DNA from 4 places in the Laribacter hongkongensis DSM 14985 genome. Region 1 is predicted to be linked to each of the others. Evidence: predicted binding sites of a transcription regulator. Region 1 holds the regulator's gene; each other region holds the start of a gene.

Evidence for each region. The regulator HrcA, encoded in region 1, represses chaperone genes, less so after heat shock. The targets are predictions, from matches to a motif close to ATTAGCACTCGNNNNNNNCGAGTGCTAAT.
Region 2: the regulator HrcA is predicted to act here: its motif matches at 1,900-1,928, upstream of groES (co-chaperone GroES).
Region 3: the regulator HrcA is predicted to act here: its motif matches at 1,040-1,068, upstream of groES (co-chaperone GroES).
Region 4: the regulator HrcA is predicted to act here: its motif matches at 2,097-2,125, upstream of rpoH (RNA polymerase sigma factor RpoH).

What each region holds. Positions count from the first base shown of each region.
Region 1 covers NZ_KE383997.1:137,020-140,372, reverse strand. The annotation lists gene mltB (lytic murein transglycosylase B) at 27-1,025, opposite strand; gene hrcA (heat-inducible transcriptional repressor HrcA) at 1,058-2,101, opposite strand; gene G542_RS0114795 (competence/damage-inducible protein A) at 2,210-2,980, shown strand; gene G542_RS0114790 (hypothetical protein) at 2,982-3,353, shown strand, end outside.
Region 2 covers NZ_AUHR01000003.1:102,190-105,542, reverse strand. The annotation lists gene groL (chaperonin GroEL) at 1-1,486, opposite strand, end outside; gene groES (co-chaperone GroES) at 1,543-1,830, opposite strand; gene G542_RS0103425 (DUF2147 domain-containing protein) at 2,207-2,632, opposite strand; gene G542_RS0103420 (dicarboxylate/amino acid:cation symporter) at 2,866-3,353, shown strand, end outside.
Region 3 covers NZ_AUHR01000004.1:99,550-102,902, forward strand. The annotation lists gene G542_RS0105055 (histone deacetylase family protein) at 1-498, opposite strand, end outside; gene G542_RS0105060 (hypothetical protein) at 573-830, shown strand; gene groES (co-chaperone GroES) at 1,138-1,425, shown strand; gene groL (chaperonin GroEL) at 1,483-3,117, shown strand.
Region 4 covers NZ_AUHR01000027.1:6,287-9,639, reverse strand. The annotation lists partial or broken rRNA gene G542_RS0113720 (23S ribosomal RNA) at 1-85, shown strand, start outside; rRNA gene rrf (5S ribosomal RNA) at 195-307, shown strand; gene G542_RS19525 (hypothetical protein) at 839-973, shown strand; gene rpoH (RNA polymerase sigma factor RpoH) at 1,221-2,069, opposite strand; gene ftsX (permease-like cell division protein FtsX) at 2,253-3,161, opposite strand; gene ftsE (cell division ATP-binding protein FtsE) at 3,158-3,353, opposite strand, start outside.

The DNA of each region.
Region 1 (3,353 bases):
GGGCTGTCCGGCCGGATACGGGTGGATCAAAGGCCGCTGTAGGCTTCCTGCATGGCCCAGCGCAGCTTGATGTTGTTGGCCAGCTGGGCGACAGCGGTGGCGTAAAGCGTGCTCTTGTTGTAGCGGGTGATGGTGTAGAAATTCTGCAACCCCATCCAGTACTCGGTCACGCCGGCCTGCATTTCCAGCGGGTAAACCACTGCCTGCACCTGGTCCGGTACGCCGGCCGGCATGTCGACACCCAGCCCGCGCAGTTCGGCTGCGCTGTAGTGCAGGTTGAATTTCTCGGCAGCCAGTTTTTCACCCATGGCCGGGTTGACGCTGACCGGCAGGATGATGTCGGCACCGTGCTGCCAGCCATGCTGCTTGAGGTAATTGGCGACCGAGGCGATGGCGTCAGCCGGCGTGCCCCAGATGTCGCGGCGGCCGTCGCCGTTGCCGTCCACTGCCCACTGGCGGAAGCTCGACGGCATGAACTGCGCCATGCCCATGGCACCGGCGTAGCTGCCCTTGAAGCTTTGCGGATCGGCTTTTTCCTCGCGTGCCAGCGTCAGGAACTCAGCCAGCTCGTTTTGGAAAAACGCGGCCCGGCGCGGATAGTCAAAGCCGATGGTGGAGAGAGCGTCCAGTACCCGGAAGCTGCCCATGTTGCGGCCGTAGCCGCTTTCAATGCCAAGGATGGCCACGATGGCTTCCGGATCCACGCCGTAGCGTGCTTCGGCGTCGGCCAGTGCCGCAGCGTGCTGGCGCCAGAAGGCTGCACCTTCGGTTTCCAGCCGGCTGTTCACGTGGGCCGGGCGGAACTGGTACCACGGCCGCGCGGTCGAGGGACGGTCAAGGATGGTCAGGATGTTGGGCTTTTTTTCGGCGGCTTGCAGCGATGCGGTCACCGCTTCGCGCGACAGGCCGTGTTCGGCCACGACCTTGTTGATGAATGCCTGGACGTCCGGGCGGGCGATCAGGGCATCGTCGGCCAGTGCCGGCAGGGAACAGGCCAGCAGCAGGCCGGAGAACAGGGATTTCATGGGCAGCAGTGTTTTCACGGGAAACGGACCGGTCAATGGGATGAGGGAGCGTCGGAGCCCGACAGCGGGCTGGACAGGGCGCTGGATACCAGCCGGGCGGTGATGTCGACGATCGGGATGACGCGCTCGTAGTTCATGCGCGTGGGACCGACCACGCCAAGCGTGCCGACGCGGGTGCCGTCGAAGGTATAGGGCGCGGTGACGACGGTACAGCCGTCCAGTGGCGACAGGCCGGATTCTTCACCGATGAACAGGCTCACGCCCTGTGCCTGGCGGCTGATGTTGAGCAGGTGCAGCAGCTCGGTCTTGTGTTCGAACATGTCGAACAGCCGCCGCAGCGAGGCCAGGTCGGACGACAGTTCTTCCACCGACAGCAGGCGCTTTTCGCCGCTGACCACGATGTCGTCCTGCGAGGTGGCTTCCTTGCTGGCGTGGATGGCGGCCGTCATCAGGCGGGCAATGTGGCCTTGCAGGCTGGCCAGTTCCTGCTCGAGGTCGCGGGTGATGTGCTCAAGTGACTGGCCGGCGTAGTGGTGGTTGAGGTAGTTGGCGGTTTCGATCAGCTCGCCCGGCGTGTAGTCGCGGTCGGTGACCAGCAGGTGGTTCTGCACGTCGCCCAGCGGCGTGACCAGGATCAGCAGGATGCGCTTTTCCGACAGGCGCAGGAATTCGATCTGCCGGAACGCGGCATCGGCCCGCTGCGGCGTGATGACCACGCCGGCAAAGTGGGTGAGGTCGGACAAAAGCTGCGAGGCAGCCGCAGCCATGCGCAGCGGACTGTCCGGATGGATGCCGCTTTCGACCTGGCGCAGCGCCTGCTGTTCCAGCGGGTGCATGGTGAGGAGCTTGTCCACGAACACCCGGTAGCCGCGCGCGGTGGGCACCCGGCCGGCCGAGGTGTGCGGACTGGCCACCAGCCCCATGTCTTCCAGCTCGGCCATGACGTTGCGGACCGAGGCCGGGCTGATGTCGAGGCCTGACAGCTGGGTCAGGGTGCGCGAGCCGACAGGCTGGCCGTCGGCGATATAGCGTTCGACCAGGGTTTTGAGCAGGCGTTGGGCACGATCATTCAGCATGGCAGGTATTTTACGCGAGGCAGGGGACAAGCGGTCGTCTGAGCATTGCATGAGCGGACGGCAGGTTGCAAGATGCCGGTTTTCACTGATCCGCCAAGCCATCAAGACATGAAAATTTCGGCCATCATCATCGGCGACGAACTGTTGTCCGGCAAGAGACAGGACAAACATCTTGCGGCACTTGTCCGCATTCTGGCTGCCCGCGGCCAGCGGCTGGCTGGCGTGGAATATCTGGGGGACGACCCGGAACGCCTGACGGCGACCTTTCGCCGGGCACTGGCCAGCGGTGAAGTGGTGTTCAGCTTTGGCGGCATCGGCGCCACCCCGGACGACTACACCCGCCAGTGCGTGGCCGAAGCGGCCGGCGTGCCGCTGGCCATTCATCCCGAGGGACAGGCCATTGTCGAAGGGCGCTTCGGGGCCGAGGCCTATCCGCACCGCATCAACATGGTCAACCTGCCGGCCGGCAGCCGGCTGGTGCCCAACCCGGTCAACCAGATGCCGGGTTTCAGCTTTGGCCACCTGCACTGCGTGCCGGGTTTTCCGAGCATGGCCTGGCCAATGGTCGAGTGGGTGCTCGATACCCTGTACCCGGAACTGGTGGTCCGCGAGCCGGATACCGAGGAAGGATTCATCGCCCTCAAGGCACGCGAAGGCGACCTGATCGACCTGATGCAGGCCACGGTGGCACGCTATCCGGCCCTGCGTTTTTCCAGCCTGCCGAGCTTTGGCAGTGACGCCCTGCCGATGATGCATATCGAATTCGGCCTTAGCGGAGCACCGGCACTGGTCCGCATCGCGATTGCCGAACTGCGTCGTGCCGTCAGTGATCTGGGCTACGAAACCATCGACAAACCGGCTCCGGCGGAAGAAAACTGACATGGCAGCAGACAAAAAAACCAGAAAATCCGCCAGGACCGGCAGCGCTGCCAGCCTGCGGGCCAGCAGCGAAGCACGCTGGCTGGCAGCCGAGCGCGACACCCACCACATGCTGGCCATGCTGGATGCGTGGGAGGAAAGTGGCGGCATGGGTGAGCGCGCCTGGCAATACGCCCAGATGGCGCGGGTGTATTTCAAGAAGCTGCGCAACGGGCGCGTGCTGTCGAGTGCCGATTTTGACATCACCGTGCTGCTGGCGACTGCCGTGCAGCGAGCCTTGCAGGCCGAACCTGCCGTACTGGAAAAATCCGCCGACCTGCAATCGGCCGCCACGGCCTGCGAGCGCATCCAGTCGGCCAACACAGCGTTGCGC
Region 2 (3,353 bases), on a different contig from region 1:
CGAGCACGCCCATTTCCACCAGGTCGCCGTACTCACCGGTTGCAGCGTTGTAACCGAAGTTGCCGCTGCCTTCGTACACCTTGTTGACCACCACGCTCGGCTCGTCACCGGCGTTGGCCACGATCTGGCGCAGCGGCGATTCGATCGCGCGCATCACGATCTGCACACCGGCTGCCTGCTCGGCGTTGATGGTGGCCACTTCCTTCAGGTTGGCACGGGCGCGCAGCAGGGCCACACCGCCACCGGCCACGATGCCTTCTTCCACGGCAGCGCGGGTTGCGTGCAGGGCGTCTTCGACGCGGGCCTTCTTTTCCTTCATTTCGACTTCGGTCGCAGCACCGACCTTGATCACGGCCACACCACCGGCCAGCTTGGCCAGACGTTCCTGCATCTTTTCGCGGTCGTAGTCGCTGCTGGCCGTTTCGATGTGAGCGCGGATCTGTTCGACACGGGCCTTGATGGCTTCGGCAGTGCCCACGCCATCAATGATGGTGGTGGTGTCCTTGCTGACCTCGATGCGCTTGGCCTGGCCCAGCATGTCAATAGTGGCCTTTTCCAGCGGCAGACCGATTTCCTCGCTGATTACGGTGCCGCCGGTCAGGATGGCGATGTCTTCCAGCATGGCCTTGCGCCGATCGCCGAAGCCCGGAGCCTTGACGGCCACGGTCTTGAGGATACCGCGCATGTTGTTGACCACCAGCGTGGCCAGCGCTTCGCCTTCCACATCTTCGGCAGCAATCACCAGCAACGGGCGGCCAGCCTTGGAGACTTGTTCCAGAACCGGCAACAGTTCGCGGATGTTGGTGATTTTCTTGTCACACAGCAGGATGAACGGATTGTCGAGCTGGGCGATCTGCTTTTCCGGCTGGTTGATGAAGTACGGGCTGAGGTAGCCACGGTCGAACTGCATGCCTTCGACCACTTCCAGCTCGTCTTCCAGGCCTGAACCGTCTTCAACAGTGATCACGCCTTCCTTGCCGACCTTTTCCATGGCCGCAGCGATCTTGTCACCGATCACGGTGTCGCTGTTGGCGGAGATGGCGCCGACCTGGGCGATTTCCTTGGTGGTGGCGCACGGCTTGGCGATGTTCTTGATTTCAGCCACCAGCGCCACGACGGCCTTGTCGATGCCGCGCTTGAGGTCGATCGGGTTCATGCCGGCGGCGACGTACTTCATGCCTTCCTGCATGATGGCCTGGGCCAGCACAGTAGCGGTGGTGGTGCCGTCACCAGCGACGTCGTTGGTCTTGGAAGCCACTTCCTTGACCATCTGGGCGCCCATGTTCTCGAACTTGTCCTTCAGGGTGATTTCCTTGGCAACGGACACACCATCCTTGGTGATGGTCGGAGCGCCGTAGCTGCGCTCCAGCACGACATTGCGGCCTTTCGGGCCAAGGGTGACCTTGACGGCATCAGCCAGAATGTTTACCCCGTCAACCATCTTGGAACGGGCGGAATCACCAAACTTGACGTCTTTTGCTGCCATTTTGTTACCTCAAATCCGTATCTGTCTGAAACATTTCACGCGAGAGCGTGCTGCAATTACTCGACGATGCCCATGATGTCTTCTTCGCGCATCACCAGCAGCTCTTCACCGTCAATCTTGACGGCCTGGCCGCTGTACTTGCCAAAGATCACCTTGTCGCCGGTTTTCAGTTCCAGCGCACGGCGCTCGCCGTTGTCCAGCACCTTGCCGTTGCCCACGGCAACGACTTCACCCATGTCAGGCTTTTCAGTGGCGGTACCCGGCAACACGATACCGGAAGCGGTTTTTTCTTCAGCTTCAAGACGCTTGATCACAACACGGTCATGCAAAGGGCGAATGGTCATGAAAACTCTCCTGCTCTCGATACGAGGCACTGCACGTTTGAAATTCGACAGGAATACGGGACATGCCGATTTAGCACTCCCGCTTCACGAGTGCTAATAGTAGGGATGCAGATTTCGTTTTTCAAGAGCCTGGATACGGATGATGGAGCCATGTCAAAAAACAGGAAATCCTCCTGCCAACCGGTAGCCAATTCCCTTGATTCACTTTGTTAATCAATTAACGTATGACATAAATCGAATTTTGCAGACAGCATGCCATTGGGGTATTAAATACAGTGTTTCAGAACAACAAAAAGGTAGGCTGAAATACATCAGGCCTGCCTTTTTGCTGATTCAGACAACTCCTGCCCATATCGGGCACAACAGCATGCAAACGTTACTGGCGATCCCAGGTCTGGGTGCGCCCCAGAAGCGAAACCCCCATGAAACCACGCACTTCCAGCTTTTGTCCGCCATCAACCAGCTTGGCCTTGCTGTCGTAGATTTTCCCGTTCTTCGGGTCAAGAATCTTGCCGCCTTCGTATGTCTCTCCGGTTTTCTTCAGCCCCCACAGGATCGTCATGCCATCAACCGGCTTGTCCTTGCGGTCACCTTCACATTTGCTGCATTTGACATCCGGGTTGGCAAACAGCTTGATAATCTTGCCCTGGTATTCGTTGCCGTTTTCCGTGATCTGTACCAGCGCCTTGGGCTGTCTGGTTTCGTCATCAATGGTTTTCCAGGTACCAGCAATGCCTTCGGCCTGGGCAAGACTACACGCCAGCAACGTCGCCACGGCGCACAGTGCGGGTTTCAGTTTCATGGTGTTCTCCTCTCGTTGAAACGATCGTTTTAAGTTGGGACTCCAGCATGCCAATGCCCAATTACGCGGTCAAGCAGGCCACTTGGCGTGCGGGTTTTCCCTAATCGGGAAAGCCCCAATCCCGTTCGGGTAAAAAAGTCTTCACCATTGACCATAAGTTCCGGTGATTCCATCAGCAAGACGTGGAGCACCGTGCACGGTCGAATGTATGAATACTGCGGGAGATCTTCATCATGCAATCCAGAAAGCTGTATAAAAGCCTGTATTTTCAGGTGATTGTTGCCATCATATGCGGCGTGCTGCTCGGCCATTTCATGCCGGACAGCGGTACGGCCATGAAACCGCTTGGCGACGGCTTTATCAAACTGGTCAAGATGATGATCACGCCGATCATCTTCTGCACAGTTGTGGTGGGCATTGCCGGCATGGAAGACATGAAGAAGGTCGGACGGGTCGGCGGCAAGGCCCTGCTCTACTTTGAGGTCGTCACGACGCTGGCGCTGATCATCGGCCTGGTCGTTGTCAATGTGCTCAAGCCGGGTGCAGGCATGAATGTGGACCCGGCCACGCTGGACACGGGCGCCATTGCCAAATACACCGCCAAGGCTGGCGAACAATCGGTGGTCGACTTTGTCCTGCACATCATTCCGAACAGTGTGGTGGGTGCATTCGCCGAAGGCGAAATCCTGCAGGTGCTGCTGTTTTCGGTACTGTTCGGCTT
Region 3 (3,353 bases), on a different contig from region 1:
ATGCCGGATGCCGATGGCGATATTGTTGAAAAAGCAGAATCCCATGGCCTTGGCTGATTCGGCGTGATGGCCGGGCGGGCGGATGGCACAAAAAGCGTTGGGGACCTTTTTTTCACATACCAGATCCACGGCCTTGATGACGGCGCCTGCGGCTCGCCGGGCAGCCCGCAGGGTGGCGGGTGACATGGCCGTATCGGAATCCACGCGGGTGGTACCGATCAATGGCTGGCTCAGCTCCAGATATTCGATGTAGCGCGGCGTGTGTACGCGGGCGATCTGCTCGTCGCTGGCTTGCGGCGCTTCGATTTCATCCAGACTGTCGAAAATCTGCGAGGCCTTGAGCTGGTCCCGGATGGCAATCAGGCGTGCCGGACTTTCCGGATGCATTTCGCCTACGTTGTGTTCCATGCACTCCGGGTGAGTGATGTAGGCAGTCAGTCCCGGGGCGTAGCGTTGTTTCAGCCAGTCCAGCAATGTCATCTCCTCATAATTATTCATATGTGTTTATGCTGAAAAGTGTGCTCGCCTCACTGTTTAAATGCAATATGCAATAACTCCATGATTTGAAAGTCATGAAGGCAGCTGGCGTGCAGGTTGATCTGGCGATGGACGATACGGAACAAAACAACGAAAGCCGTCAGGCCGGGCCTGACTCAGGCCAGCATGGTGGCACAGCTGTTTCAGGTCGTCAGTCAGAGATAAAACATGCAAATCCGTATGCAATCAGCTTGCTGTTTTCGCTCTTGCCGGGAGCGGTGACGTACAGGTCGAAGGCTATCCGGGCCTGGATGCATGGTGTTGAAGCCGATATCTGCCAGGTACAGGCTTGAGTGCCGGACAAGCCGTTTGATTGGCTACCGGCTCCGGTTTTGCCGGCGTTTCCATTGTCCTGTTGCAGATGTTGCGACACGGTATCACCCGGTCATGACCGGCTTCGCCCATCCACCGCTGTCATGCCGGCCCGTTTGCTGGTCCGTGCATCGTGACTGCAAAAGAACCGTGACCCCGGCTCTTGAAATGTCGGGGGGGCGCCCCTACCATTGGCACTCGTGAGTGATGAGTGCTAAACCAGCCGTTTCATCCTCTGATGAAGTTCAGAACATATTGAGCCCGTATATCAATACAGGAGAAGTTTCCATGGCTATTCGCCCTTTGCATGACCGTGTTGTGATCAAGCGTCTTGAAGCTGAAGAAAAAACCGCTTCGGGTATCGTGTTGCCGGGCAATGCTGCTGAAAAGCCGGACATGGGTGAAGTCGTCGCTGTCGGCAACGGCAAGGTGCTGGACAACGGCGAACGTCGCCAGCTGGAGCTGAAGGCCGGTGACAAGGTGATTTTCGGCAAGTACAGCGGTCAGACGGTCAAGGTCGACGGCGAGGAATTGCTGGTCATGCGTGAAGAAGACGTAATGGGTATCGTCGAGTAATTTTCCCGGTCATTCATTTGTACGCAGATTTTCAGAATTCAGGATTGAGGTAAGAACATGGCTGCTAAAGACGTCAAATTTGGTGATTCCGCCCGTTCCAAGATGGTGGTGGGTGTCAATATTCTGGCTGATGCCGTCAAGACCACGCTCGGCCCGAAAGGCCGCAACGTCGTGCTGGAACGCAGCTACGGCGCTCCGACCATCACCAAGGACGGCGTGTCCGTTGCCAAGGAAATCGAACTGAAGGACAAGTTCGAGAACATGGGCGCCCAGATGGTCAAGGAAGTGGCTTCCAAGACCAACGACGTCGCCGGTGACGGCACCACCACCGCCACCGTGCTGGCCCAGGCCATCGTGCAGGAAGGCATGAAGTACGTCGCTGCCGGCATGAACCCGATGGACCTCAAGCGCGGCATCGACAAGGCCGTCGTGGCACTGGTCGAAGAAATCAAGAACATCGCCAAGCCGTGCGCCACCACCAAGGAAATCGCCCAGGTCGGCGCCATCTCCGCCAACAGCGACACCGTGATCGGTGAAAAGATCGCTGCGGCCATGGAAAAGGTCGGCAAGGAAGGCGTGATTACCGTTGAAGACGGTTCGGGTCTGGAAGACGAACTCGACGTCGTCGAAGGCATGCAGTTCGACCGCGGCTACCTCAGCCCGTACTTCATCAACCAGCCGGAAAAGCAGATCGCCCAGCTCGACAATCCGTACGTGCTGCTGTGCGACAAGAAGATCAGCAACATCCGCGAACTGCTGCCGACCCTGGAGCAAGTCGCCAAGTCCGGCCGTCCGCTGCTGATCATCGCTGAAGACGTGGAAGGCGAAGCACTGGCCACGCTGGTGGTCAACAACATGCGCGGCATCCTCAAGACCGTGGCCGTCAAGGCTCCGGGCTTCGGCGACCGTCGCAAGGCCATGCTGGAAGACATCGCCATCCTGACCGGCGGCACCGTGATTGCCGAAGAAGTCGGCCTGACGCTGGAAAAGGTGTCACTCGAGATGCTGGGTCAGGCCAAGCGTGTTGAAGTGGCCAAGGAAAACACCACCCTCATCGACGGCGCCGGTTCCGAAGCCGCCATCAAGGCCCGTGTCGAACAGATCCGTGCCCTGATCGAAACCGCAACCAGCGACTACGACCGCGAAAAGATGCAGGAACGTCTGGCCAAGCTGGCCGGTGGTGTGGCCGTGATCAAGGTCGGTGCTGCGACCGAAGTCGAAATGAAGGAAAAGAAGGCCCGCGTCGAAGACGCCCTGCACGCAACCCGCGCTGCCGTGGAAGAAGGCATCGTGGCCGGTGGCGGCGTGGCCCTGCTGCGCGCCCGTGCCAACCTGAAGGAAGTGGCCACCATCAACGCCGAGCAGGCAGCCGGTGTGCAGATCGTGATGCGCGCGATCGAATCGCCGCTGCGCCAGATCGTGGCCAACGCCGGTGATGAGCCGAGCGTGGTGGTCAACAAGGTGTACGAAGGCAGCGGCAACTTCGGTTACAACGCTGCAACCGGCGAATACGGCGACCTGGTGGAAATGGGCGTGCTCGACCCGGCCAAGGTGACCCGTTCGGCCCTGCAACACGCTGCTTCGGTGGCTGGCCTGATGCTGACCACCGACTGCATGGTGGCCGAGCTGCCGGAAGACAAGCCGGCTGCTCCGGACATGGGCGGCATGGGTGGCATGGGCGGCATGATGTAATCAGGCATGTCCTTCATGCAGGAATGCCGGCGGTCGTATTGCCTGTACCTGCTGTATGTGCAAACCCCTCGCATTTTGCGAGGGGTTTGTTTTTCAGGGTTTTCGTCCTTGCTATTTCATTTTTGTAGTCTAAAGTTCTATATGTGACGTAATTCACATTAATAAAATGTTGTTTAAGTGCAACATATCGTAATTTTCTATTTTCCATAAAAATCATCTTGTTATGGTTGTTTTAT
Region 4 (3,353 bases), on a different contig from region 1:
AAGACCACCACGTTGATAGGTCGGGTGTGGAAGCGCAGTAATGCGTTAAGCTAACCGATACTAATTACCCGTGAGGCTTGATCCTATAAGTTGAAGCATTCAGTGAATGCGACGATCGATCTGACCTGTCACTTCTTTGACCGTTTGATGAGGCGGCGTGTTGCGAAAGCAGCACGACGGCTCGACAGTTTATGCCTGGTGGCCATAGCGAGTGGGTCCCACCCCTTCCCATCCCGAACAGGACCGTGAAACCACTTAGCGCCGATGATAGTACGGATACCCGTGCGAAAGTAGGACACCGCCAGGCTCCCCATCAAGGCCCCCAGCACACGTTGGGGGCCTTTGCTTTTGGTTTGCTACCTCAAAACCTAAAGGGGAATGAGCGTCCTGTGTGGTCTGTCCCGCTCCCCGTGGATACTAACTTCAGGTGGATAATCGCTACCAAGGAGTAGTGTCCATTCCGGAATCCCTCAAGCGCGAAGCGGTTGAGCAGGTGCTTGCCATGACATGTTGCCCAAGTCTTCGATATTACCGAGTCACTGCTGGGCAAGTGGAAACGTCAGTTCCAAGATGCCGGACCTGATGTTTTCCCAGGTCGAGGCAAACAGAGCGGCGAAGCCGCCGGGCTGAAACGACTGCGTGACGAACTGGCTCGCGTCACCATGGAGCGCGATATCCTAAAAAAGGCGCTCGCCATCTTCTCGCAACCTACGAAGTGAGATTTCGCGCGATTCAGGCACTCTCGGGCCGCAGCCCGGTAGTGCCGACGTGCCAACTGTTTCGCGTGTCCCGCAGTGGCTACTACGCATGGCTACACCGCACTCCTTCGGCGCGAGAGATGGCAAACCGACAACTACTGCGCGAAATCCGGCTGGTTCATGCCGAGGTCAATGGTATCTACGGCCATCGCGCATTCATGCCGAACTTCTCGCCCATGGCTTCGCTTGCGGGCGGCATTGCAGCGCGGGCTTGATGCAGCGAAACGGTATTCGGGTCAGAACCCGTAAACGTTGGCGACCCGTGAGTGGTGGCCAACATCTTCGCCGCATACGACTGCCGAAACCAGACGCTGCGCCTTTGGGCATCGCGCCATAGTACGCTGAAGGATCGTTGGAGTTGACTCTGTCTTCACATGGCCGCACTAGGTGCCGGAAAAGAATAAAAAAGTCGTCAACAGGTAATCTGTTGACGGCTTTTTTATTGTGAATCAATAGGATTGATTATTCCGCGATCATCGTCAGTTTCATTTTCTTGAGAGCTTTCACCTCAATCTGACGAATGCGCTCAGCCGAAACTCCGAATTCGGCTGCCAAGTCGTGTAGAGTCAGGCCACCATCATCAGCCAGCCACCGTGCTTCGATAATGCGGCGGCTACGGGGATCAAGAGCCTGTAATGCCTGCTCGATACCCTCCCGTTGCAAGCGTTCGTAAGCCTGCATTTCCAGCTGTTTGGTTGGTTCCGAGCGTGTGTCAGCCAGCCAGTCGATCGGAGCAAATCCCTCTTCTTCGTTGTCCTCTGCCAGAAGGGAAATGTCCTGACCGGACATGCGCGTTTCCATTTCGCGCACCTCTTCCGGCTTGACGCCGAGATCATCGGCGATCTGGCGTGCCTCCGTGTCGCTCAGGGCAGAAAACCCCTGCTTCATCGAACGCAGGTTGAAGAACAGCTTGCGCTGTGGCTTGGTTGTGGCCACGCGCACCAAGCGCCAGTTGCGCAGGATGAATTCGTGGATTTCGGCCTTGATCCAGTGGATGGCGAACGAGAACAAACGCACTCCCCGTTCGGGTTCGAAGCGTTTGACAGCCTTCATCAGGCCGATGTTGCCTTCCTGGATCAGGTCGGCCTGTGGCAGACCGTAACCTGCATAACCGCGGGCGATGGATACCACGACCCGCAGGTGTGACATGACAAGCTGGCGGGCAGCTTCCACATCGTTGTCTTGTTGCAGCCGTCTGGCCAATGCCTGTTCTTCATCCTGCGACAGCATCGGGATACTGTTTACCGCCGCGATGTATTGGTCAAGGCTGCCGTTGGCCGACGGGACCGGAAGGTTCATCGTGACATTCATGGAATAACAATCCTCCTCGCGCTGGATTTTAGCACTCGGCCTGGTTGAGTGATAAATCCATCCTAGTGCATTTTGTGGCGAATTTTGTCCAATGCATCAAGGCATTGCCGCCATCTCGACTATCGGTGGTTGAATGCAGTGTGAGTGGCAGGTCTTAGGCGGTGCTTAATCCTGTCCTGCACGTCAGCGTGGGGCCAGTTGCCGCAAATGGTGGCTGGCAGCCAGCCTGGCGCCGAGCATGCACAGCAGCGCACTGCACAGGACCAGGATGCCGCCCTCGGCCAGTCCCAGTGGCGCCAGTGTTGTCCGGGCGCCGTACAGGGTCGCCAGTTCGGCCAGTGCCGGGCTGGCGGCCTGCACGAACCAGTACGACAGGCCCCAGGCGATCAGGGCGGCAAAGACGCCTTGCCACAGTGCGTGATACAGGAAAGGTCGTCGGATAAAGTCGTCAGTCGCGCCGATCAGTTTCGAGACTTCGATTTCATCGCGTCGTGCCAGTACCTGGAGGCGGATCGTATTGTGCGTGACCAGGATCAGTGCCAGTGCCAGTGCCGCGCCGAGTGACCAGAGCCCGTGTCGGGCAAAGCGCAGCAGGGCGTCCAGCTTGGTGGCCCAGGCTGCATCGAACTGGGTGATTTCCACCAGCGGCAGTCCGGACAGTTCGCGTTGCAGGCTGTCCAGCGCCCGTGCCGGCTGGGCCTTGGGCGTCACGATGAAGGCGTCCGGCAGCGGATTGCCTTCCAGCCCGTCCTGCAAGCCGTCGAGCTGGTGACGGGCCAGAAGATCCTTGAGGGCGAGATCACGCGGAACAAACGTTACCTTGTCGACACCCGGATGTTGTTTCAGGGCGGTTTCCACTGCCCGCAGGTCAGTGGTATCAGCCCCGGTCTCCATGAACAGGGTGATTTCCGGTGTGGCCGCCAGTTGCTGCGTCCAGTCGGCCAGCCCCTTCACGCTCAGGTACAGGGCCAGCGGCATCGACAGGGCTACCGCCAGCAGCAACAGGGTCAGGAACGACCCCAGCGGTTGCCGGATGAATCCCGCCAGTGCGCGGCGGGCCGATTGCCAGTGCAGGAAAAGAAGATGTTTCATGCGGCAAATTGTCCGTTGGAAAGACGCAGGATTCGCGAGGCGTAGTCAGCCATCAGCGATTCGTCGTGAGCGGAAATGACCACGGTGACACCGACCTGGTGAAACGACTTGAACAGCTCCATGATGTCGAGAGCGTAGGCGCGGTCGAGGTTGGCCGACGGTTCGTCTGCCAGCAGGATGGCCGGCCGGTGC